DNA from 3 places in the Pradoshia eiseniae genome. Region 1 is predicted to be linked to each of the others. Evidence: riboswitches for the same ligand, from Rfam matches in the RefSeq annotation. Region 1 holds a riboswitch; each other region holds the start of a gene.

Region 1 (7,780 bases):
AAGGGGATGTGACAGAGGATGCTTTTTTGCAGCAGCTGAAGGGCATTCGTTTAGGCAGATTAAAAAGACAAATGGATTTGGGGCTTGATTACTTATCAATTGGTGATTTCACCATGTATGACCGTATGCTTGATACGGCCTTTATGTTTGGAATGATTCCAAGCCGATATGCAGGAGAAAGAAGCGGGTCAGACTTGTCCGTATATTATGCGATGGCACGGGGGACAAAAGGGGCTGTTGCCTGTGAAATGACCAAGTGGTTCAACACAAATTATCATTATATCGTTCCGGAATATGAGGGGCAGGAGCTTAGTGTGACGAAGAATCTCTTGCTACAATGGTTCAAGGAAGCAAGGGATGAGCTTGGTCTCGTGACCAAGCCGACGATGATTGGGCCATATACCTTCATTAAGCTTACAAAGGGCTATGAAAATCGAGAGGAACTTGCAGCCGAGCTCATCCCGCTGTACAGGCAGGTGATGGCTGAGCTTTCTGAGGAGGGGGCGGATTGGATCCAGTTTGAGGAACCGGCCCTTGTGTTGACATTGAGCGAGAAAGAAGTCGAGTTTGTAAAATCTGTATATGAACAGCTGACCATTGAAAAACCAGCTTGTAAGATTATGCTGCAAACCTATTTTGAAGGATTATCGGCTTATGAGGAGCTTGTCAATCTGCCTGTTGAGGGAGTTGGCCTTGATTTTGTCTCAGGCTATCAGCAAAATATCACCTCGATGAAACAATATGGATTCCCGGCTGAGAAAGTGCTAGCTGTTGGTATTATTGATGGACGAAATATATGGCGTGCCGATTTGGCGGAAAAAGCAGGGCTGCTTCAATCCCTCCTTGACCTATCCAAGGCTGCCGATGTGTGGGTCCAGCCGTCATCTAGCTTGCAGCATGTTCCCATCTCCACGACCTTCGAGCAGAAAATGAGTGCTGACATTAAGGGACTGCTTGCTTTTGCCGATGAAAAAATCACGGAAATCAATCAACTCGTCCTTTCGTTCAATGAACCAGGGCTCCCGCTTGATGGAAATGGACGCACGTCCCAAAAGGCTTCCTCTAAGCTAGCCATCTCACCAGAAGATTTCAAACGTCCTGCGCCGTTTTCGATTCGTCAAGATATTCAGGCACGGAAACTGAGTTTGCCGGTCTTTCCGACGACAACGATTGGCAGTTTCCCTCAATCAAAGGAAGTAAAGGAAACACGGAAGGCATGGAGGAATAAGGAGATTACTGATGATGCCTATGCCGCATTCATTGAACGAGAGACAGAGCGGTGGATTCGCATCCAAGATGATTTGGGACTTGATGTGCTCGTTCATGGGGAGTTTGAACGGACAGATATGGTCGAATATTTTGGGGAAAAGCTTGTAGGTTTTGCATTAAGTGAGAAAGCATGGGTCGTTTCCTATGGATCGAGATGTGTGAAACCGCCAATCATTCATGGAGATGTGAGCTGGATTGAGCCAATGACCCTTAAAGAGACGGCAGCGGCGCAAGCTCTGACAGAGAAACCGGTAAAAGGGATGCTTACTGGTCCTGTAACCATCTTGAACTGGTCCTTTGTCCGGGATGATATTTCAAGAGAAGAGGTTGCTTACCAGCTGGGAGTGGCGCTTCGTAAGGAGATTGAATGCTTGGAGCAGGCTGGTATCGCCATCATTCAGGTCGATGAGCCGGCCTTAAGGGAAGGCTTGCCATTGCGTAGGGCGGACTGGGAGGACTACCTGAGCTGGGCGATTCGCTCCTTCCGTTTGGCAACCTCAGGCGTGCAGGATGAGACGCAAATCCATACCCATATGTGTTATTGTGACTTTCATGATTTCGTGAAGCCAATTGAAGCACTCGATGTCGATGTCATTTCCATTGAGACATCCAGGAGCCATGGGGAATTCATACATTCCCTGCAGCAAACCCCTTATGAAAAGGGCATTGGGTTAGGTGTCTATGATATTCACAGTCCTCGTATTCCATCGGAAGCAGAGATGCTTGAGATCATGCAGGATAGCCTTGAGGTGCTGGAACCCCGACAATTTTGGGTCAATCCCGATTGCGGACTGAAGACGAGGAAGGAAGAAGAAACAATTGCTTCGCTTCGCCATATGGTCAATGCGGCCAAGCAACTGCGCAGCTATATTAAAATGATGCAATTTTAACGGTAGGAGGATACTCTATATGCTTTTCTAGCATAGCGGGTGTCCTTCTTTTTCTCTGGAAGAAAATTAATCCCTTGTAAAAGCTAGAGATATTCGATATGATTAAAACACCATATATGGTCGATTTATTAATAAAAAATCAATATATAGTGTTAGCTAAAGAATAAGATGCGTAGAGACGCTTAATAGGGAAATCGATGAGAATTCGATACTGCCCCCGCAACTGTAAGTGCTGACGAGCTAAACATGTACCACTGTATAGGGTTGTCTCTTCTTTTGAAGAGATGATGATACGGGAAGGGTTTAGTGAGAGTGAAGCATGAGTCAGGAGACCTGTCTTATTTTTTTGAATTTCAATTTTCTCCGGGGAGTGAGGAAGGAAATGATAGCAACCGAAGCTCATAGTTACTATGTGTCTTTTTTCTGTTATCTTTTCACCCGCTCAAAGTATAGAGCGGGTTCTTTTTTTACCCTCAGAGTCAATTTCATATATTAAGGGAGATGGACGAATTGATCGAGGAACGTTTATGGAAGACGGAAAGATTAATAGAAGAGGCTGCCAAGGAGTATAAGCTGAATATTGAAGAGCTGAAAGAGCTGATTGCTCGCGGCAAGGAATCTGATGCGAATGAGACAGCCCTGCATTATGCCCTTAATCGGATTGCGATGGATGAACCAGATTGGACTTTTTTAGCCGCCCGCCTCTATTTGCAAAAGCTATACAAAGGGGCAGCGGAAAACCGGGGGTATGATGAGAAGCTTAAATACGGCAGCTTCTCTGAGTTGGTCCGTACACTGGTCGAGAAGGGGATATATTCAGATGAGCTCATCTGTGCCTATTCAACAAGCGAATTGGAGGAAGCGGCAAGGGAGATTGTTCCTGAGCGCGATCACAAGTTCAATTATATTGGTTTATTTCTGCTGGCCGATCGTTATTTAGCAAGGGATCATGAGCGCCGTCTGTATGAATTGCCGCAAGAGCGCTTTTTGGTGATTGCCCTGCAATTAATGATTAATGAGAAGAAGGATGTGCGAATGGGACTTGTGAAAGAAGCGTACTGGGCGCTCAGTCACTTATACATGACGGTGGCAACACCGACGCTTGCGAATGCTGGCAAAAGCTTTGGCCAGCTATCCTCCTGCTTTATCGACACGGTTGAGGATTCCTTGGACGGCATCTATTTGAACAACTGGGATACGGCCCGCCTCTCTAAGGATGGCGGCGGAGTCGGAATTTATTATGGCAAGGTTCGTGCCCTTGGGTCTGATATCAAGAAGTTCAAAGGGAACTCATCCGGTGTCGTTCCGTGGATTCGTTTGATCAATGATACGGCGGTTAGTGTTGACCAGCTTGGTCAAAGACAAGGGGCGATTGCCATATATATAGATGTGTTCCATAAAGATATCATGAATGGGTTCCTCGATTTAAAAACGAATAATGGGGATGAACGACGCAAGGCGCATGATATTTTCACAGGGGTATGTATTCCGAATCTGTTCATGGAGCAGCTCGAGAAAGTGGATGAGAACGGACGAAGCATAGGGGAATGGCACACATTCTGTCCCCATGAAGTAAAAAGCATCATGGGCTGGAAGGATGAGCATGGCAACGCGCTTGGCTTGGAGGATTTCTATGATGAGAGCGATGAGAAATTCTTCACCGAGAAGTATATGGAAGCAGTGAATCATCCGCTCCTCCCACGCAGAACGTACCGGGCAATGGACATTATGGCAAGGGTGATGATCTCCCAGCTGGAAACGGGCACACCGTATATGTTCTACCGCGATGAAGTCAATCGCCAAAATCCAAACAAGCATGTGAACGGCAAGGGACGCACCTCTATCTATTGCAGCAATCTCTGCACGGAAATCGCGCAAAATATGTCGACTACATCAATCGTGAAGGAATATGAGGATAAGGACGGGAATATGGTGATTGTCCGCAAGCCTGGCGATTTCGTTGTCTGTAATTTATCATCGATTAATTTGGCAAAAGCGGTTCCCGCCAATGTGCTTGAGCGTCTCATTCGTATTCAGGTCCGCATGCTCGATAATGTCATAGATTTGAATACAATCAGTGTCGGCCAAGCAGAGAAAACCAATAAGAAATACCGCGCGATTGGGCTTGGAACATTCGGATGGCATCATCTGCTCGCCTTAGAGGGGATCTATTGGGAGTCGGAGGATGCTGTGGATTATGCCGATCGGTTATATGAAGACATCGCTTATTACACAATCCGTTCTTCGATGGAATTGGCTGCTGAGAAGGGGGCATACAGCCAATTTGGCGGCTCTGAATGGGAAACGGGCCGTTATTTTGAGCGGAAAGAGTATGTAACGGAGCGTTGGGCTGAGCTTAAGGCGGCAATACAGGAGCAAGGGATGCGCAATGGCTGGCTCATGGCTGTGGCCCCAAATTCCTCAACGGCGAAAATAGGCGGCTCAACCGATGGAATCGATCCAATCTATGCGGTTGAATACGCCGAGGAGAAGAAGAACTTTAAATTTAAGGTCACTGTCCCTGATATCAATCATCGAACCTATGAATATTACAAGAAGAGCAGGCATCAATTAAGCCAAGTGTGGAGCATCAGGCAAAATGCTGCGCGCGGACGCCATATTGACCAAGGGATCAGCTTTAATTTGTATGTGAAGCATGATATCAAGGCGAAGGACTTGTTGAACCTGCATCTTGAGGCCTGGAAGAATGGCTTGAAGACGACTTACTATGTACGAAGCACCTCACAGGCTGAGATTGAGGAATGTGAATCCTGCCATAGCTAAAAGGAGTGAAAACGATGGTGAACGAAACATTGAATAAAATTAAACTATTAAATCCCGAATATCCGAATAAATCCACAGGAATCATTAATGGGAAAACGTCCGGTCTATTAAACTGGAATGATATTGCTTATCCGCAAATGTATGATCTGTACCAAACCTTGCTGTCTAACTTCTGGAAGGCGCAGGAAATCAATATGCAGGATGACATTAAGCAATGGGACTCCCTGAACGAGACGGAGAAGGATGTATTTCTTCGTATTAACACCCAGCTTGCATCTCTTGATAGCTTGCAAACACCCACGATGAGCCAGGTCATGGATTATGTGACAGACTCTAGCTTCAAGGCAATCTTTGCGGTCATTTCCCAGCAGGAGGCGGTTCATAATGAATCGTATTCCTATATTCTCAGCTCACTCGTGCCCCTGCAGGAGCAGAACCAGCGCTTTAATGAGGCGAAGGATGACCCAATCGTGCAAAAGCGCAATAAGCTGATTTTGGATGCGTATGAGCAGTTCCGCAACGAGCCGACGCCAATCCATCTATTTAAGCTTGCGGTCAATTCGATCAATCTTGAGGGGATTTATTTCTATGCAGGGTTCGCTTTCTTCTATAACCTGGCACGTCGGCAAAAAATGCTAAAGACGAGCACGATGATCAGCTATATCCAGCGTGATGAGATGCAGCATGCTTACTTCATCTCACAGTTCATCCGTATCTTGTTGACGGAAAATCCAGAGCTGAATACGGGGGAGAATGTGGATTATATTTATCGCACGATTGGCAAGGCGGTCGAGCTTGAGAAGGAATGGTCCCGCTTTATCTTGAAGGATATTGAAGGCATTGATTTAGACGAGTTTGAAAACTATGTGGAATACTTGGCCAATAAGCGATTCCGCCAGCTAGGCCTGAAGAATCTCTACCCGGAACGTGAAAATCCTATGCCATGGATTCATGTGTTTAGCGATGAGATGATTAATGAGACGAAGTCCGATTTCTTTGAGCAGAAATCACGGACTTATACAAAGGTGACGCAATCGAACGGGTTTGATGAGCTATAATGAAAGCTGCCATTATTTATACCTCGAAAACTGGCAATACGGAGGAGCTCGCGCTGGAATTGCACGGGTGCCTTTCGCGGCATATTCCTACGGATATTTATACGGCAGGCCGCATTTCACCGAGCCAGCTGAACGATTATGAGATTATTATCATCGGTACCTACACTTGGGGGATGGGGGAAATCCCGCTTGAGATGATGTCCTTATATGAATGGATTGAATGCCAGAATGTGAACCATCTCACCACAGCTGTCTTTGGAACAGGTGACCGCTTCTATCCGAACTTCTGCGGGGCGGTCGATAAGTTTCGGGATATGCTCTATGTCCATACTAATCTCGCCGCCACCTTAAAGGTTGAGCTCTCCCCGCAGCGCAGTGACAGAGAGAAATGTGAGAGGTTTGCTGACATTTTAATGAAGCGAATCAGCAAACAGGCCTCTCCGGTATGAATGGCCCGCCCGTAAAGGTTAGAAACTAATCTAACTTTTACGGGTGTTTTTTTATGGCTGATGTGACCGTCGACTAACGAGTCAGATATGTGGATATGTGTCTTGGGTAGGTTCATATGAACTTTATATAGACAAATAAAGGTCAGAAAATTATGATTAATAGGTAAAGGAGTGGGTCATTTGGGATAAAAATAGGAAAACATCTGCTCGATTTACTGGCGGGAATCGTGCTCATGATGATAGGGGTCATTATGATCAGCGGGCTTCCTGAACTATTCAGGGGAATTGGCTTTCATTTCGCTGACTATCTTGAAAGTATAAAATCCGTCATACAAGCGCTCCTGAATCCTCGGACGATCGAATATGGAGGTGTAGGGCGGACCATCTTTCCGGAAATTTTCATACCTTATGGAAATACGTTGTTCATCATTGCCGTCAGCTTTATTGGATCTGTTGTAATTGCCTTCTTATTGACGTACATAATCTTACTGTTAGGCAGAAGATTTACAGCAAAGATTGAATGGGCTTTATCCTTGCTTCAAGCTCTTCCGGATTTATTCTACATAGCGTTTTCGCAATGGATGATTGTCCTGATTTTTAAAAGTACAGGCCTTCTGATTATGGAGGTGGCAAGTGATGGCACCTTCAGTAGTCTGGGATTGCCGCTATTCTGTCTCTCGCTGCCGCTAGTCTTGCTTCTGACGAAGTATTTGCTGCAGCAATTTATGGATGAAAAGAGGAAAATGTATGTGGAGTATGCCTCTTCAAAGGGATTCTCGGAACTGTATATTTTCAATAAACATATTTTCCGGAACGTGTTCTTCAGCTTAATCAATTACTCTAAAACGGTTATATGGTTTATGATTTCTAATTTAATCATTATTGAATACCTATTTAGCATTAATGGATTAGTCGGGTTTATTTACCGTTATCTTACACCTGAGGTCTTTGCAATTGGTACGATTATGCTTATGCTGCCTGTCATGGCTTTTTATGAATTAGCCCAATTGCTTATCCCGCAAAAAAGGAGGGGATAAGAGATGTTTAAATGGATCATCAGAAGCAAATCATTCATGGCAGGGTTTCTGTTTTTAAGTGTATTAATGCTTTTAAGTATTGGCAACACCGTATTCAATAATGGGGAAATCCGCCGTGATGTTTTTCTGTCAGACGAGAAGGGTAATATCATTGATGCTGCGCCATATCCTCCATTTACCGTGTTCCCGCTTGGGTCTGATTTGGATGGGTATGACCTCTTGCATATGATGATCGAGGGAGCGAAGATTACGATTGGGATTGCTCTTTTGATCGCGGTCTTGCGTATAGTGCT
Region 2 (7,780 bases), on a different contig from region 1:
AGGCTCCCCGACCGCCCCGCGGAAAGCAGCCACCTGTAACGAAAATCAACATTTATATTTAACAAAGCCATTTAAAAAAATGAAGAGAAATGAAACCAAATCATTTCTCAATCAGTACAATTAGTATGGATATCTATTGTATTAGGTTCTTGTGATAAAAAAGACTGAGACATTTTCTGCTATTTGCGGTTTGGAAAGATTATACTTAAAAGATAAAGAACCATAAATCACCGTTATTATTCATGGACGGGAATAATGATAAAGGCAATAAAAAATGGGTATACAATAAGATGTATCCCCATTTGACAGATTTATTGATTTGGCTGAATGGGCTGTAAACTTGCGTAATATTGACCTTTTTCAGCATACTCCTTATAAATTCGGTCCATATCTTTTTTATCCTCCTCAGTCAGGGGCCGGACAACCTTGGCAGGTCTGCCAAAAGCAAGGGTGTTTGGCGGGATGATTTTTCCTTGAGGGACAAGGCTTCCTGCTCCAATGAAAGCTCCTTCGCCTATTTCAGCGCCATCTAGAATGATGGAGCCCATTCCGACCAAGGCTTTGCTCTTTACATGACAGCTATGGAGGATACATTGGTGTCCGATGGTCACATCATCTTCAAGAATCAGCGGATTATTAGGACTTTGATGGAGGACGGAATTATCCTGTACATTTACATTTTTGCCGATTATGACTGGAGCGACATCACCCCTGATGACGGTGTTGAACCAAATGCTTGAGTGTTCACCAATTGTCACATCACCGGTAATGACAGCGTAATCAGCGATATAGGCAGATTTATGTATGGAAGGGATTTTATCCTTATATTGATATAATTTCATTTCATAACCTCCGTAATCTATTGTAAAATTATAGTTAATCAAAAGTGTACATATAAAAAAATCACGTGTAAATATATTTACGTTATAAACAAACTGGAGGAGTGCATCTATGAAAAAATGGGAAACAGAGGGGAAGGCATACGGAGTCATTGTCATAGTCCACGGGGCAATGGAGCATTCCGGAAGATACAATTGGCTTGTCCAAAAGTGGCTGTCAGCTGGATACCATGTTATTATTGGCGATTTGCCTGGACAAGGGATGACCTCAAGGTCCAACCGCGGCCATATCGATTCATTTGATGAATATCTGGATACTGTTGAGACATGGGTTAATGAAGCATACACATTTGGCCTGCCTGTCTTTATGCTTGGCCATAGCATGGGCGGCTTGATTGTTGTTAAAATGCTGCAATCTAGCGAGTTTAACCTTGCTGGCGTCATTCTCTCCTCACCATGCTTTGGCACATTGGTCAATCCGCCAAGGCTGCTCAATTCACTCTCACATGTCTTGAATCTTGTTTATCCATCTTATCGCAGAAGTGCAGGGATAACAATTGACATGGCCACGCGAAATAAAGAAGTCATTGAATTTGATCTAAATGATTCTCTTTATGTGACGACTGTGTCGATTAGGTGGTATCGTGAACTTGTAAAGGCAATGAACGAAGCCTTTGACTTTGATGAGGACTTTCCGGACATTCCATTTTTGGTTATGCAGGCGGGGGATGACAAAATCGTTGACCGCAATTTGGTAAGAGAATGGTTTAATTATTGTCCTTCCTCCGAAAAGCATTATAAGGAGTGGCCGAAGCTTTATCACGAGATATTCAATGAACCAGAGCGAGAGGATGTATTTCAATACGCCAAGACCTTTGTTGAAGCCCGCCTCCGCAATATCGGTTATATCATTTAAGGAGATGGAGAATGTTGAGGCTGCCTGCAACTGAATTCGGATTAGCGAAATTGGTTTTTAAAGATATCTTCCCAATCGTTCATCGGGAATTGGACTATTGGGAGGAAAGAGCGAATTCAATTCCTAATGAGGAGCTTCGAATCCAAGCGAGAGCGAGCATTGCCAACAAGGCCTTCCATTGTGAGGGAGGATCGATTCTCGCCTTACTCGCAGGAGATAACAAGACCAAGGTGATTCAGTTCATCGTAGCCTATCAGACAATCAGTGATTACCTCGACAATCTATGTGATCGCAGTACCTCATTGGATCCCAAAGATTTTGCTCTTTTGCACGAATCCATGAAACATGCACTCAATCCTCAAGCGGAGCTAAAGAATTACTATGAACAGCGAGAGGATCAAAATGATGGCGGCTATTTGGCCGATTTGGTCAAAACATGCCAGGAGGTTTTGCGGGATTTGCCTCATTATGAGGAAATTCAGCCCTATTTGTTTGAACTTTGCGGGTATTATTGCGATCTTCAAATACATAAGCATGTTATATGGGAAGAAAGGGTAGATAGATTACAAGCGTGGTTCGAGACATATCGTCACCGCTTGCCGGAGGGCATGACATGGTATGAATTCAGTGCTTGTGCTGGCTCGACGCTCGGGATCTTTTGTCTCGTATCCTACGCGGTTCGTCCCCGTTTCCGGAATGATTTAGCTAAGGATGTGAGGGATGCTTACTTTCCTTATGTACAAGGTCTTCATATCATGCTGGATTATTTTATCGATCAAGAGGAAGACCGGATCGGGAATGATTTGAACTTTTGTTTTTATTATGAGTCTGAAAAGAAAATGATTGAGCGCTTATGCTATTTTTTGGAGCAGGCTAATCTTGATATCGAAAAGATTCCTGACAGTCGTTTTCATAAGATGGTGAATCAGGGGCTCGTGGGCATTTATCTTGCTGATGGAAAGGTAGCTGAGCAAAAGGATGTCAAAACCCATGTCCGTAAATTACTGAAACAGGGAGGATTCCGCTCCTATTTCTTTTATTGGAATTGTAAGGTTTACTATGCCATGAGAAAAGTGTCAAAGCGAACAGGCTAAAGAACACCTTGAGGGAGGAAATCTATCTGATGTTAAAGCTCAGTATTCTAGATCAATCGCCTAGGGCAGCTGGAGAACCAACCGAGAAGGCATTAAGCAATACAGTAGAACTGGCGAGTTTTGCTGAGGAATTAGGCTATTCGCGTATTTGGGTTTCGGAGCATCATGACAGTCTTGGGCTGGCAGGGTCAAGCCCGGAAATCCTGGCTACATGGATTGCTGCGAGAACGAGAAAAATTCGAGTGGGAACAGGCGGTGTGATGCTTCCGCATTATAGCGCCTATAAGGTAGCTGAAAACTTCCGTGTCCTATCCGGGCTTGCTCCTGGCCGCATTGACTTAGGGGTAGGACGAGCGCCTGGTGGCATGCCAAGGGCAACAAGAGCTTTGCAGGACGGACGTCCGATCCCGAGTAAGGATCGTTTTCCCGATCAGGTCGATGAGTTAAGCTGGTACCTCAATGATCGTTTGCCGGATTCTCATCCGTATTTCGGATTGACGGCAACACCTGTCATTGGGCAGCTTCCTGACCTTTGGATGCTGGGGTCAAGTTCATCGAGTGCAGAGCTTGCCGCTCATAAAGGCCTTCCTTATAATTTTGCGCTTTTTATTAACAGTGAGTTTGCTGAGGATAATATGCAGCATTACTTGCAGAATTTCCAAGCATCGGAGACCCATTCCCATCCGACTGGAATGGTGACCGTATTCGCTATATGCGCTGAAACAGATGAGGAGGCACACTATTTGGCAGGGTCGCTTGATTTGTCTATGCTTTGGCTAGCCCAGGGAATCATGCGGGAAGGGACTCCCCATCCTGATGAAATTCTCGAACAGAATTTTTCCGTTTATGAACGCGATCGCATTCTCTATAATCGGCGCCGGATGATTATTGGTTCGCCGCAAACGATTGGAAGACAGCTGGCAGAGCTTAGCGAGCGTTTCCGCACGAATGAAATCATGCTTACGACGATTACGCATTCCTTTGAGGCAAAGAAGAAATCCTTTGAATTGATTGCAAAGGAAGTTGGATTGACATCAAAATAGAATTGCTTATTCACATCCCTTCCATTAAAATGAAGGAAGAACATAATAGCTGATTATTCCATGAAAGTGCCCTCGTTCGAGGGAGAATAGGGAAACCGGTGCGATTCCGGTGCAGCCCCCGCTACTGTGATTGGCGTGTATTCGCCATAAGCCAGGAGACCTGCTTTTAATGGTTTTAGCACTTATTTTTCGGAGGGAAAAGTAGGCTTAAAGCATTCACGTGGTCAAAAGAGTGAATCCTTAGCTCATCCTTTGGGCTAAGGATTTTTTATTTGTCACAATGTGCCTACATCAAGAATGATGGAGTGGAGTTGTATGAGCAATAGAGTAGGAAAGCAGAGGGGAATAAAGCTGGTCACCCTATATGCTGGAAGCCTTTTTTTCTTGGCAGCAGCGATTGTTTGGGGAATCTTGATCGGCAGTGCAGATCTGTCTGTGAAAGAAATTGTCGGGATACTTCTGAAAAACATGACCGGTTATGATGGATTCTTCGACGGCCAGAAAAATATTGAAATGATCATCTGGAATATCCGTCTGCCGCGTATTTTGCTTGCTTTATTAGTCGGAGGTGCTCTTGCGCTGGCGGGGGCGGCTTTTCAAGGGCTATTGCAGAATCCGCTGGCGGACCCTTATACAATCGGTGTTTCTTCAGGTGCATCTGTGGGAGCAGTCATCGTATTGTTCTTTCAGCTTGAGATCGCCATCATTGGTTCCTATACATTGCCATTGGTCGCCATCTTGTTCAGTCTAGCCTCACTTTTTCTCGTTTTAGGCATTACGAGGGCAGCAAGTAAGACGTATGCAAATGAAACCATCATTCTCTCAGGGATTATTTTGAACTCCTTTATAGGCGCGGTCATATCCTTGATCATTGCCTTGTCATCGGGAGATCAAACGCGAGAGGTCCTCAATTGGCTGATGGGAAGTGTTGCCATGAAGAACTGGGGCCATGTCGGTTTGTTCTTTCCTTTCTTCGTTCTGGGAGCTATCGTAATTTTATATCATTACAGGGAACTTAATGCGCTTGCCTTAGGGGATGAAGCAGCCCAATATAGCGGGATGAATGTAAGAAGGAAGAAGCTCGTTCTCCTTATAAGCGCCGGGCTGCTGACTGGCGCGGCCGTATCTGTATCAGGTGCAATTGGCTTTGTCGGTCTTGTGATTCCCCATCTCGTCCGTTTAGTGACAGGAGCGGACCATAAGCATCTTCTCCCGATATCAATGATGATTGGGGGCGGATATTTAGTGATTGCGGATATGATAGCGAGAACGATTGTCAGCCCGCAGGAATTGCCAATCGGGGTTGTTACAGCCTTGATTGGGGCACCAGTATTCACCTATTTATTAATAAGAGAACGAATAAAAAGAAGGAATATGGCATGTTAAAAGTATGTAATGTAAGTGCAGGTTATAGGAAAGGCCGGCCGATTCTCGAAGATGTCTCATTGGAAGTGGAGAAGGGAGAGTTTTATGCCCTCTTAGGCCCAAATGGGAGCGGCAAAACGACATTCATTAAAGCAATCCTGGATTCTAAGCATCTTTACATGAGCGGGAATGTCGAGATAGCAGGAAAATCAGCGCATCAATATAATACAGAAGAGCTTGCGCGTATGACAGCTGTTTTAAGCCAGGAACACGCTGTCAGTCTTGACTTCACGGTTGAGCAAATCGTACTGCTTGGGCGTTATCCATATCAGGGAAAGGGTCTTTTTAACACCTATAAGAAAGAAGACTATGCCATTGTGGATGAGTGCCTCGAGAAAACGAATTGCCTCCCATTCAAGCATAAATATTTTCAGGACTTGAGCGGCGGCGAGAAGCAGCGTGTCCTCTTAGCCAAAGCGCTTGCCCAATCCCCGCGGCTGCTGTTTTTGGATGAGCCGACGAATCATCTTGATATTAAGCATTCGATTGAGCTTTTGAATTTATTGAAGGAGCTGCAATTGAAAAATGGACTAACCATTGTGGCCATTTTGCATGATTTAAATCTGGCCTCCCTTTATGCTGATCGGCTCGCTTTATTAAAGGATGGTAAAAAGATAGCAGAGGGAGAGGCGAATCTCCTCTTGGATGAATCCTTGCTGAAATCGGTCTATGGGGTTGAGCTCGTAAGCTCTTTGCATCCGGTCATGGGGAAGCCACAAATTTCTTTCATTCCTGAATATGTGAAAAACTAAAGAAGAGCGCTAAGGGGTTGTCCTTTAGCGCTCTTTGTATGGATTTATCTTTTCTCAATCGCCACGATGAAGGGGGGATTGTTCTTCTGGTTTAAGAATTTGTATTCAAGCACATGGGCTGTATCCTGCGGAAGTGCTCTGGCAAACTGAAGAATCTCATCTCGTTCAATATCTCCGCCTGGATGGCCATGGTAGATGACAAGTACAATGATTCCTTCCGGTTTCATCATCTTAAGGATCTGCTCAACACTAGAAATCGTGGTTGGTGCGGTTGTGATAATTTCTTTATTCCCGCCTGGCAGATAGCCGAGGTTGAAGATAGCACCGGCTATTTCGGTCTTTTCAGGAATGCGGCTTTTTACATGCTCATGTCCAGCATGTATAAGAGTCACATGGTTAGCCAGTTTATTTTCTTCAAGACGGGCTTTTGTTTGCTCGAGAGCGGATTCCTGAATGTCGAAGCTGTATACATGCCCTTGTTCTCCGACTAGTTTGGCAAGAAAAAGGGTGTCATGTCCGTTGCCCATCGTGCCATCAATTGCTACATCACCAGGGCTGAGCGCTTTTTCGAGCAGGAGCCGTGCATAGGGAAGAATGCGGTCAAGCTTCATGTACAGTCAATCCTCCATCACGCACAAAGAACTTGCCTTGGTAGCTGTTGCGGCGTTTTAGTTCCGCATCAATCGCGTTCAAGACCTCCCATTTATTGACGCTCCACATCGGACCGACCATTAAGTCAATTGGACCGTCGCCTGTGATGCGGTGAATGATCATTTCCGGAGGCAGGATTTCGAGCTGGTCGCAGACAAGGTTTACATACTCTTCGAATGATAGGAATTGAAGCATGCCTTTTTCATATTGCTTAACCATCGGTGTGCCTTTTAACAGATGCAGCAGGTGTATCTTAATCCCTTGCACATCAAGCTTGGCCACTTCACGGGCAGTTTCCATCATCATTTCTGGTGTCTCAAGAGGGAGTCCGTTAATGATGTGGCTGCAGACACGGATGCCATGCTTGCGGAGCTTGTTGACTCCTTCTACATAGGTAGGGTAATCATGGGCGCGGTTAATAATGTTCGCTGTTTTTTCATGGACGGTTTGCAGTCCGAGCTCGAGCCATAGATAGGTGCGCTCGTTCAGCTCAGCCAAGTATTCAACGACATCGTCCGGGAGGCAATCTGGTCTCGTTGCTATCGAGAGTCCTACGACTCCTTCCTCGTTCATGACCGTTTCGAATTTCTCGCGCAGAACATCAACAGGAGCATGCGTGTTCGTATAGGCTTGGAAATAGGCCATATATTTGCCATCCTTCCATTTCTGATGCATTTTTCCTTTAATGTCGGCGAATTGTTTCTTTAAATCTTCAGCCCGGTTACCGGCAAAATCGCCTGAGCCTGCAGCGCTGCAGAATGTGCAGCCGCCAAAAGCCACTGTGCCGTCTCGGTTCGGGCAGTCAAAACCGCCGTCTAGTGCTATCTTGAAGACCTTATGGCCAAATTGGTTGCGTAAATGGTAATTCCATGTATGATAACGTTTATCGTCACTGGCATATGGAAAAGGGTTAGCCTGTTTCATATCTGTAAAACCCTCCTAATTGTTTTTTCACATAACCTACATTTTAACACGTGCATTTATACTTTCCAAATGAATTTGTTCATGTAACCGCGGTCAGCCGGACATAATAAGATTCGGGTGTACTTCTTAACCAATC
Region 3 (7,780 bases), on a different contig from region 1:
AACAACGACATTTGAAGATGTCACTTTAGATAAAATGCCAGAGCGTATCGTAACGCTTGATTATGGTTTCCTAGATACGCTTGATGCTATGGGTGTTGAAGGAATCGTAGGTGTGGCTGCCGGCGGCGGTAAAGGAAATATGCCTGAACACTTGAAAGAGAAGTATGCAAATAATGATGATGTAGCTGATGTTGGTACATTGAAACAAATCGATTTTGAAGCGGTAGCGGCAGCTGAACCAGATGTCATTTTCATCTCCGGCCGTCAAACACCGTTCTATGAAGAGCTAAAAGAAATCACGCCAAACGTCGTTTTCATTGGCTCTGACAATGAGAATTACATAGAGGCTGTATACGAAACAGTCGATCTAGCTGCTAAAATCTTTGGCAAAGAAGATAAAGCGGAAGAACTAAAAGCGAGCTTGCAGGAAAAAGTGGATGCTGTGAAGGAAAAAGCAGCGGGTTATGAAAATGCACTAGTAGCGATGTATAATGATAAGAAAATCTCTGGTTTCGACAATGGAGAAGATTCCCGTTTCGCTTATGTGTATAATGACTTCGGATTTAAGCCGTCAACTACGGATATTGAAGCTTCTTCACACGGCTCTGATTTCTCCTATGAGTCAGTCCTTTCTGTAGACCCAGAAGTATTGCTCATTATCGACCGCACCGCTTCTGATGTAGAAACAATCAAAAAAGATATCGAAAATGACATCATTAAGAAAACACGTGCCTATAAAGAAGGGAAAATCGTTTACCTTGATGGTGTTAACTGGTACTTCTCCAGCAATGGTGTAACAACTGAGGCTGAAAAACTTGATGAAATCTTAAACGAGCTTAAATAATTTGAATCAATATGGAGCATGTCTCAAAGGGGCATGCTCTTTTTTAATAAAAGGCTCTGTTAAAGTTTAGTGTTGATATCTTAGCACCGTTGATTGAAGTGGAAGGTGGCTGACTCCTGCGGGATCAGCGGACAGGGGGAGACCCCACAGACGCTGAAAGCGTCGAGGAGGCTCCCCGACCGCCCCGCGGAAAGCAGCCACCTGTAACGAAAATTAACATTTATATTTAACAGAGCCTAATAAAAAGGGCAGGAGTGATAAAATATGTTCGTACAAATTCGTAAATGGGTCGTAACAGAAGGCAATTCAGATAAAATCCTGGAGCGTTTCAGGAAGAAGCCTGGACAAGGGCCATCCTTAATTGAACAGCGCGAAGGATTCATCGGTCGTGAGCTGTTGGTTAAGAAAGTAACGCGCGGTGAAGAAGAAGTCGTTATGATAATCCGCTGGGAGTCAGAGGAAGCATGGAAGGCTTGGGAGAAGAGCCCTGAGCATATCGCGGGCCATAAGGCGAAGATCAAGGAACATGGCGGGAAACCGCCGCAGCCAGACTATGTCATCAAGATGGAACATGGAAAATATTTAACTGTAGAATAAGAGAACAAACGCCCATCTGACAGGATGGGCGTTTGTTAGGTATCAAAATTGCAATACAGGTGTCGCTTCATCCATTACCTTAAACGTGTACCCTTTGTGCTTCAGGCGGCGGATAATCTCCGGGAGTGCATCAACTGCAGTCATATTCCCGTTAAAATCGTGAAGCAGGATATACAAATTCTCTTGGTCGTTCGCGGATTTCATAATTAATGAGGTGATTTTCTTTTCAGGAACGGGAGGATTGATTCCATCCTCTGCGTCGCAGTTCCAATCAAAATAGGTATATCCGCGTTTTTTCGCTTCCTCCTTGAGACTTGGCATCAAGTTAGTACCTGCATATTGTCGGTTAATATAATTGTTTGACCCTCCTGGAAAGCGAAGGATTTTTGGGGAAGTACCAACTTCCTTTTTTAGGAAGTTTTCCAATTGCTCAATATCTGCATAGAATGCTCCCTTAGACCGGTAAATGGATGAAAAATTATGCGAATAGGAATGAAGGCCAAGAGCATGACCGCGTTTAACCATCTTTTTGTATAAATAATGATGGGATTTCTCTTTAGTGGCGGTCACGAAAAAGGTTGCCTTCACATCATAGATATCAAGTATATCCAGGATTGGTTCAGTGCAATTGGATGGACCGTCATCAAAGCTTAAATAAGCTGTTTTGGCTAAAGCTTCACTTGGCAGAAGAAGCAAAGCCAATAGGCAGAGTACAATTGATTTTTTCATGCTGTTCTCCTAAGTCATCGGGCTTTTCGGTTAGTTTGGTTAAATGGAGCAAGATTATGCAGAAATGGCTGACAGTTAGGAGGAAAAAGTGGTTAAAATGTCGGATAAATATGTATAATATGATATAGCTATGGATGAAAGGTTTGATTGAATGTTAAAGATTGAAAGCTACACTGTAGAAAAATTAGAAGATCCATTTGGCATCTTATCTGGTGACAGATACGAATTTTTTCTAGAACTGGATGTTCCGGAGGATGACGAATTATATAGCGAGAACGGTGTCATGCTGCGCGTCATTTTCATGAAGGATGAGGAGAAGGAACAAATCAGCAAATATGAATTCATCGAAAATGACACGAAGAATGTGCTCGATTTTGAGCTCGAGGAAGATGAAGAGACAGCTGTATTGACTTTTTGCCGTGAGCATTATAATGAAGAAGAGGAAGATTCGGCTATTGAGAATTTAGACAATTGAGGATAAGATAGAAAGACAACCATATGATCCGTAATAGAGTGCCTTTGATACAAGGATAATAGGGAAACCGGTGCAAATCCGGTGCAGCCCCCGCTACTGTAAGCGCTGATAAGCTGATTCACATATGCCACTGGTTCAGGATTGAACATGGGAAGGCTGAATCATGCGAATGTTATATGCGTAAGCCAGGAGACCTGCTCTATACACATGAATTCTATTTTTCGGTGGGAAGAATAGGGCGACCTGATTCTGTGCGTCTATTATCGGAATGCCGCCTTAGCTTCGTATTGGAGCTAAGGCTTTTTATATGGCTGAACATCAAGTAGGAGGAGAAATGACTATGGTTAAGAAAAGATTTGCTGGTTTATTGGCCTTCATGACGGCCTTGTCCATCATTTTGGCTGGTTGTAATGGTACATCAGACGAGGGCAAAGAAAGCAAGAAATCAGAAACGAGCGCAGAAAGCGCCTTTCCGGTAACAGTAAAGGATGACACAGGAGAAGAGATTACAATAGATGATAAGCCAGAACGTATTGTTTCCTTGCTTCCAAGCAATACGGAGACAGCTTACGCATTAGGGCTTGAGGATCAAATTGTCGGGGTATCTGATTATGATAATTATCCTGAGTCGGTTTCTGAGAAAACAAAGCTAGGCGGAATTGAGATTAATGTAGAGAAACTACTGGAGCTAAATCCTGATCTTGCCTTGTTTTCAGCCTCTCAAGGGAGGAATGATAAAGACACCGTTAAGCAGCTTCAGTCTGCAGGGATTGATGTCGTTGTAGTGCCAGACGCTAATTCTATTGAGGGTGCCTATGAGATTATTAAATTAATCGCAATGACAACCGGGAAGGAAGCGGAAGCAGAAGAAATTATTGATGGCATGAAGAAAGAGATAGCCGCCATTAAAGAGAAAGCGGCTGATGTGAAAGAGATGAAGAAGGTGTGGATTGAAGTATCGGCTTCTCCGGATTTATACACAACTGGAAGCGGAACGTTCATGGATGAGATGCTTAAAATCATCGGAGCGGAAAACCTTGCTGCAGACCAAGAAGGCTGGGTGACCATGAGTGAGGAAACGGTTATTGAGCGGAATCCTGATGTTATTTTGACGACTTATGGCTACTATACCGATAACCCAGAAGAGCTAATTTATTCAAGAAGCGGATGGACGGAACTAAATGCAGTCAAGAATAAAGAGATTTATGATGTAAATAGTGATACGGTTACTAGGCCGGGACCTCGCTTGATAGAAGGGCTTAAGGAAGTCGCAAAGGCGGTTTATCCAGACGTTTATAAATAAGAAGAAAGAGTTGGATGGCTTTCAATATAGAAAGCAGCCAGCTCTTTTTTTGTCGAAAATTATTATTTAAATTTTCAGTTAATTTTGTTGAACATTTCCAAATGCTGGGTTAAGATAGTACCAATACGTACTCGTACTCACCTGACAGAAATGGAATGATGACCATGTTACGAATGAAGGAACTGCCAAAAGAGGCTAAGGACAAGATATTTTTCTCAGCATTAAAGCTCTTTGCCGCAAAAGGATTTAAGAACACATCTGTTTTGGAGATTGTTGAATCTGCCCATGTATCCAAAACTACCTTCTATCAGCAATTTTCCAGTAAGGAAGCATTGGTGGTGGCGCTTTGCAAGGATTTAATCGATGAAATAGCCCTTGAAATCAAGAAGGCGGCCATGCAGGAATTGAGAGTTGGTTATAAAGCATATGCAGGTATTTTACGTTATTTGGAGATTTGTTTCACCAATCCTTCGGTAGCGCATTTTATCTTACTAGAGTCTGTCGGCATTTCAGATGAGGTGGAAATCGTCAGGCGTGAAGCCATGCAGAACTTTGCAGATCTGATTTTCATATTGGCCCATCAGGAATTTCCGGAGCAGGTGAGAGAGGAGGAGATACACATTATCTCTCAAGCAATGGTTGGTGCAATTAACGAGGTGGTGGTTCGTAATGTGAAAGAGGAGAATCGAGACCTTGATATGGAGGAGCTGGCCAGATTACTGAACAGACTAGTCATAGGCGCATTCGTCAATCTGTCGAACAATCATTTAACGTAAGGAGGGATTCGGCTTGGTTTCATTTAAACCGAGTGATGATGAAGCCGCTTTTATTCATGTGGCGAAGGATTTTGCGTTTGAATTTATTCGTCCGGCTGCAAGGGAAACAGAGAAGAATCGCAAGGTCAGTCAGGGGATGGTCAAGAAGCTTAAAGAGATTGGAATGGATACTCTCGAGCTGCCCGAAAGCTTTGGGGGAATGGAGCTTCCCATTCTATCACAGGTTCAGATTCTTGAGGAGTTAGCCTCTGGAGACCTTGCTACAGTGCAGGGATTCCCAGGGGCAGGAGAAGCAGGAGCCTTTATAAGAGAGGCGGGAGACCATCCAGCTTTCGCTTCCTTTAAGAAAGCCTGTCAGACAGGAAATGTACCAACCATTGCTTTTTGCCATCGAAACCAGCCGAAACTGACAATCACCCATCATGAGGAGAGCTATATTATCGACGGGGAGACGGTCCCCTTGCGGATGGGTCAGTATGCAGAGTATGTGTTATTGCATGGTAAAGAACAGAGCGGGGAGGATATCATCCTTTGGCTTCATAATGGGCCTGATGCATCCTTTAAGGCAGTGGAGGGTGATTATCGCCTAGGACTGCTGAGTGCAGGATTTGCCTGCTTGTCATTCCGTCATGCTTCCGTATCTAAGGAATCTGTGATTGCAAGCGGACGAGATGCGACGAAGCTTGCAGCACAGGCGATGAGCCGGATTCGTGTAATGGAAGCGGCCAAAGAGGTCGGATTAATCACAGGTGCATTAGACTACACGGTTGAATATACGGCCAGCCGTAAGGCATTCGGTTCTGAAATAGCGAAATTTCAAGGGGTATCCTTCAATGTGGCTCAAATGGCCATTCATGTAAAAGGAGCCCGTCATCTTGTTCTATATGCTGCCAAGCAGATTGATGAAGGCACTAGTGAGGCTATCTTTCATAGTACACAAGCCCTGCAGAATGCTCATCGTGCCGTCCGGTTTGTCACGGATTCAGCAGTACAGCTTTTGGGAGGGCACGGCTATGTTCAAGACCACCCTGTTGAGAAATGGATGAGGGATGGCCAGGCTCAAATCGCATGGCTTGAGCAGGAACGTGACTTAAACACTTATGCAGGAGAATGGATTCTTGATAAAGCGGAAAGGGGTGAAGCGGGTGATCTCGTACGAACTGTCTCCACATCAAGCCCAAGTTAGGGATGTTGTCCATTGGTTTGCTGAAAATGAAATTCGCCCGATTTCATTATTGGCTGATGAGCAAAAGCGGGTTCCGGATGATTGGCTTCAGAAAGTAAATCAATTAGGCATCTCACTCAGCATGTCCTCTTTTGGCGAGAAGGGTGAAGAGAACAAGAGTGAGTCAAAAGAACGGAAAAAACGAGAAAAGCAGGGAAATCGGCTTGGTGTGATTGCCTCTGAGGAATTGGGATGGGGCGATTGTGCCATTGCCCTTACCTTGCCGGGACCAGGGCTTGGAGGCCCGCCGATTCAACATAGCGGAACGAAGGAACAAAAGGAGAGATTCCTCTCGATTTTCTCAAGAGATGAAGAGCCTAAATGGGGTGCATATGCCTTAACGGAGCCAGAGGCAGGCTCTGATGTATCTGGGCTGCAGACGACTGCTGTAAAGGTAGATGGCGGCTATGTCCTTAATGGGGAGAAAATCTTTATTACTAATGGAAAAAGAGCTTCATGGGTGGTAGCTTTTGCTACTGTCGATAAGACCATGGGAAGAGCCGGTCATCGAGCCTTTGTTGTTGAGAAAGGGACACCAGGGTTCTCTTGTACCAGACTCGCAGATAAGATGGGCTTGCGTGCTTCTGAGACAGCCGAGCTAGTCTTTGAGAATTGTTTTGTTCCAGATGAAAACCTGCTTGGCGGAGAAGAAGCTTATGCGAATAAAGGGGCTCGTTCCGGTGGCTTTAGGGTAGCGATGAAGACTTTTGATAGTACAAGACCTATCATAGCGGCGATGGCAACCGGTATTGCAAGAGCTGCTTATGAATATACGCTTGATTTCATTCAGACAGAATTCCCTCGCCATGGAACGCATTACAAGATGGCTAGTCAGCTGCTTGCTGAAATGCAGCAGAAAATCCAAGTAGCACGCCTATTAACCTGGGAATCTGCCTGGAAAGGAGACCTTGGGAAGCCCAATGCGCAAGAGGCTGCCATGTGCAAGGCATTTGCCGGGAAGATTGTCCTGGAAGTAACCTCTGCCAGTCTTGAGATCATGGGTCCTTATGGACTAGAAGGGAATCTGGTAGAGAAGCTTTATCGTGATGCAAAAATCTATGACATCTTTGAGGGAACGAATCAAATCCAGCAATTAATCATTGCCCGGCATCTGTATGAGCCTTATGGCATAAGGGTCTAAGAGAATGTCTTTATAGGAGGTGATGCCTGTATTTTAAGTAGGTGTTTCCAAACAAGTAGTTTACTAGAGAAAATTCATGTGCCGATAGGCTAATAAATGAAGGAGGAAAAGAAAATGGGAAAAGCGATTGAGGATTACACGTTGTCAGAGTCATTTGCAAAGATTGAGGAGGCTTTAAATGCTAATCCAGGCCCAATTGAAGGAATTACGACAAGATATCAATTTACGATAACTGGAGCAGAGGAAGGAGTTTATCAGTTAAACCTGCAAAACGGAAAGGCAGAGGTCGCTGAAGGTGAAGAAATTCCGGCGGATTGTACATTAATTATGTCTGTCGACAATTTCCGCCAGTTCTTATTAGGTAAACTGAACGGGACTGTCGCTTTCATGTCAGGAAAGCTGAAAATTAAAGGTGATATCGGAAAAGCCATTAAACTTGAGGGAATTCTGAAGCAATATAATGTCCAGGATCATTTGTAAGTAATGCCATGTCCCAGCAGCAGAAGCACCGGGTTTGGAAGGGATAATCAGGTTGTATATCTAAGCCTGATTATCCCGTAAAAGAGGAGGTGTCCTATGAAACCTTTGAATCTGGTCGAAATGGTCTTTAGAACGGTTCAAAAATATGGCCAGAAGGATGCGCTTATGGCAAAGGACAAGGGTGTTTACAAAGCGATTACGTATGATGAA

The links. Region 1 has a riboswitch for cobalamin ahead of CYL18_RS06625 (ribonucleoside-diphosphate reductase subunit alpha). Riboswitches for the same ligand answer to the same signal wherever they lie in the genome.
Region 2: another riboswitch for cobalamin. It lies ahead of CYL18_RS16620 (FecCD family ABC transporter permease); the one in region 1 lies ahead of CYL18_RS06625 (ribonucleoside-diphosphate reductase subunit alpha).
Region 3: another riboswitch for cobalamin. It lies ahead of CYL18_RS10055 (ABC transporter substrate-binding protein); the one in region 1 lies ahead of CYL18_RS06625 (ribonucleoside-diphosphate reductase subunit alpha).

The regions. Positions count from the first base shown of each region.
Region 1 covers NZ_PKOZ01000002.1:384,393-392,172, forward strand. Annotated here, with positions in the region: gene metE (5-methyltetrahydropteroyltriglutamate--homocysteine S-methyltransferase) at 1-2,159, shown strand, start outside; cobalamin riboswitch at 2,309-2,514, shown strand; gene CYL18_RS06625 (ribonucleoside-diphosphate reductase subunit alpha) at 2,661-4,943, shown strand; gene CYL18_RS06630 (ribonucleotide-diphosphate reductase subunit beta) at 4,958-6,001, shown strand; gene CYL18_RS06635 (flavodoxin domain-containing protein) at 6,001-6,450, shown strand; gene CYL18_RS06640 (ABC transporter permease subunit) at 6,684-7,487, shown strand; gene CYL18_RS06645 (peptide ABC transporter permease) at 7,491-7,780, shown strand, end outside.
Region 2 covers NZ_PKOZ01000016.1:9,723-17,502, reverse strand. Annotated here, with positions in the region: gene CYL18_RS16640 (gamma carbonic anhydrase) at 312-842, opposite strand; gene CYL18_RS16635 (alpha/beta hydrolase) at 952-1,755, shown strand; gene CYL18_RS16630 (tetraprenyl-beta-curcumene synthase family protein) at 1,770-2,849, shown strand; gene CYL18_RS16625 (LLM class flavin-dependent oxidoreductase) at 2,876-3,892, shown strand; cobalamin riboswitch at 3,940-4,074, shown strand; gene CYL18_RS16620 (FecCD family ABC transporter permease) at 4,208-5,278, shown strand; gene CYL18_RS16615 (ABC transporter ATP-binding protein) at 5,272-6,069, shown strand; gene CYL18_RS16610 (class I SAM-dependent methyltransferase) at 6,114-6,680, opposite strand; gene CYL18_RS16605 (TIGR01212 family radical SAM protein) at 6,670-7,644, opposite strand.
Region 3 covers NZ_PKOZ01000005.1:20,684-28,463, reverse strand. Annotated here, with positions in the region: gene CYL18_RS10075 (siderophore ABC transporter substrate-binding protein) at 1-844, shown strand, start outside; gene CYL18_RS10070 (antibiotic biosynthesis monooxygenase family protein) at 1,109-1,441, shown strand; gene CYL18_RS10065 (polysaccharide deacetylase family protein) at 1,484-2,170, opposite strand; gene CYL18_RS10060 (DUF6509 family protein) at 2,322-2,645, shown strand; cobalamin riboswitch at 2,665-2,861, shown strand; gene CYL18_RS10055 (ABC transporter substrate-binding protein) at 2,986-3,948, shown strand; gene CYL18_RS10050 (TetR/AcrR family transcriptional regulator) at 4,113-4,724, shown strand; gene CYL18_RS10045 (acyl-CoA dehydrogenase family protein) at 4,738-5,910, shown strand; gene CYL18_RS10040 (acyl-CoA dehydrogenase family protein) at 5,870-7,090, shown strand; gene CYL18_RS10035 (SCP2 sterol-binding domain-containing protein) at 7,205-7,570, shown strand; gene CYL18_RS10030 (AMP-dependent synthetase/ligase) at 7,667-7,780, shown strand, end outside.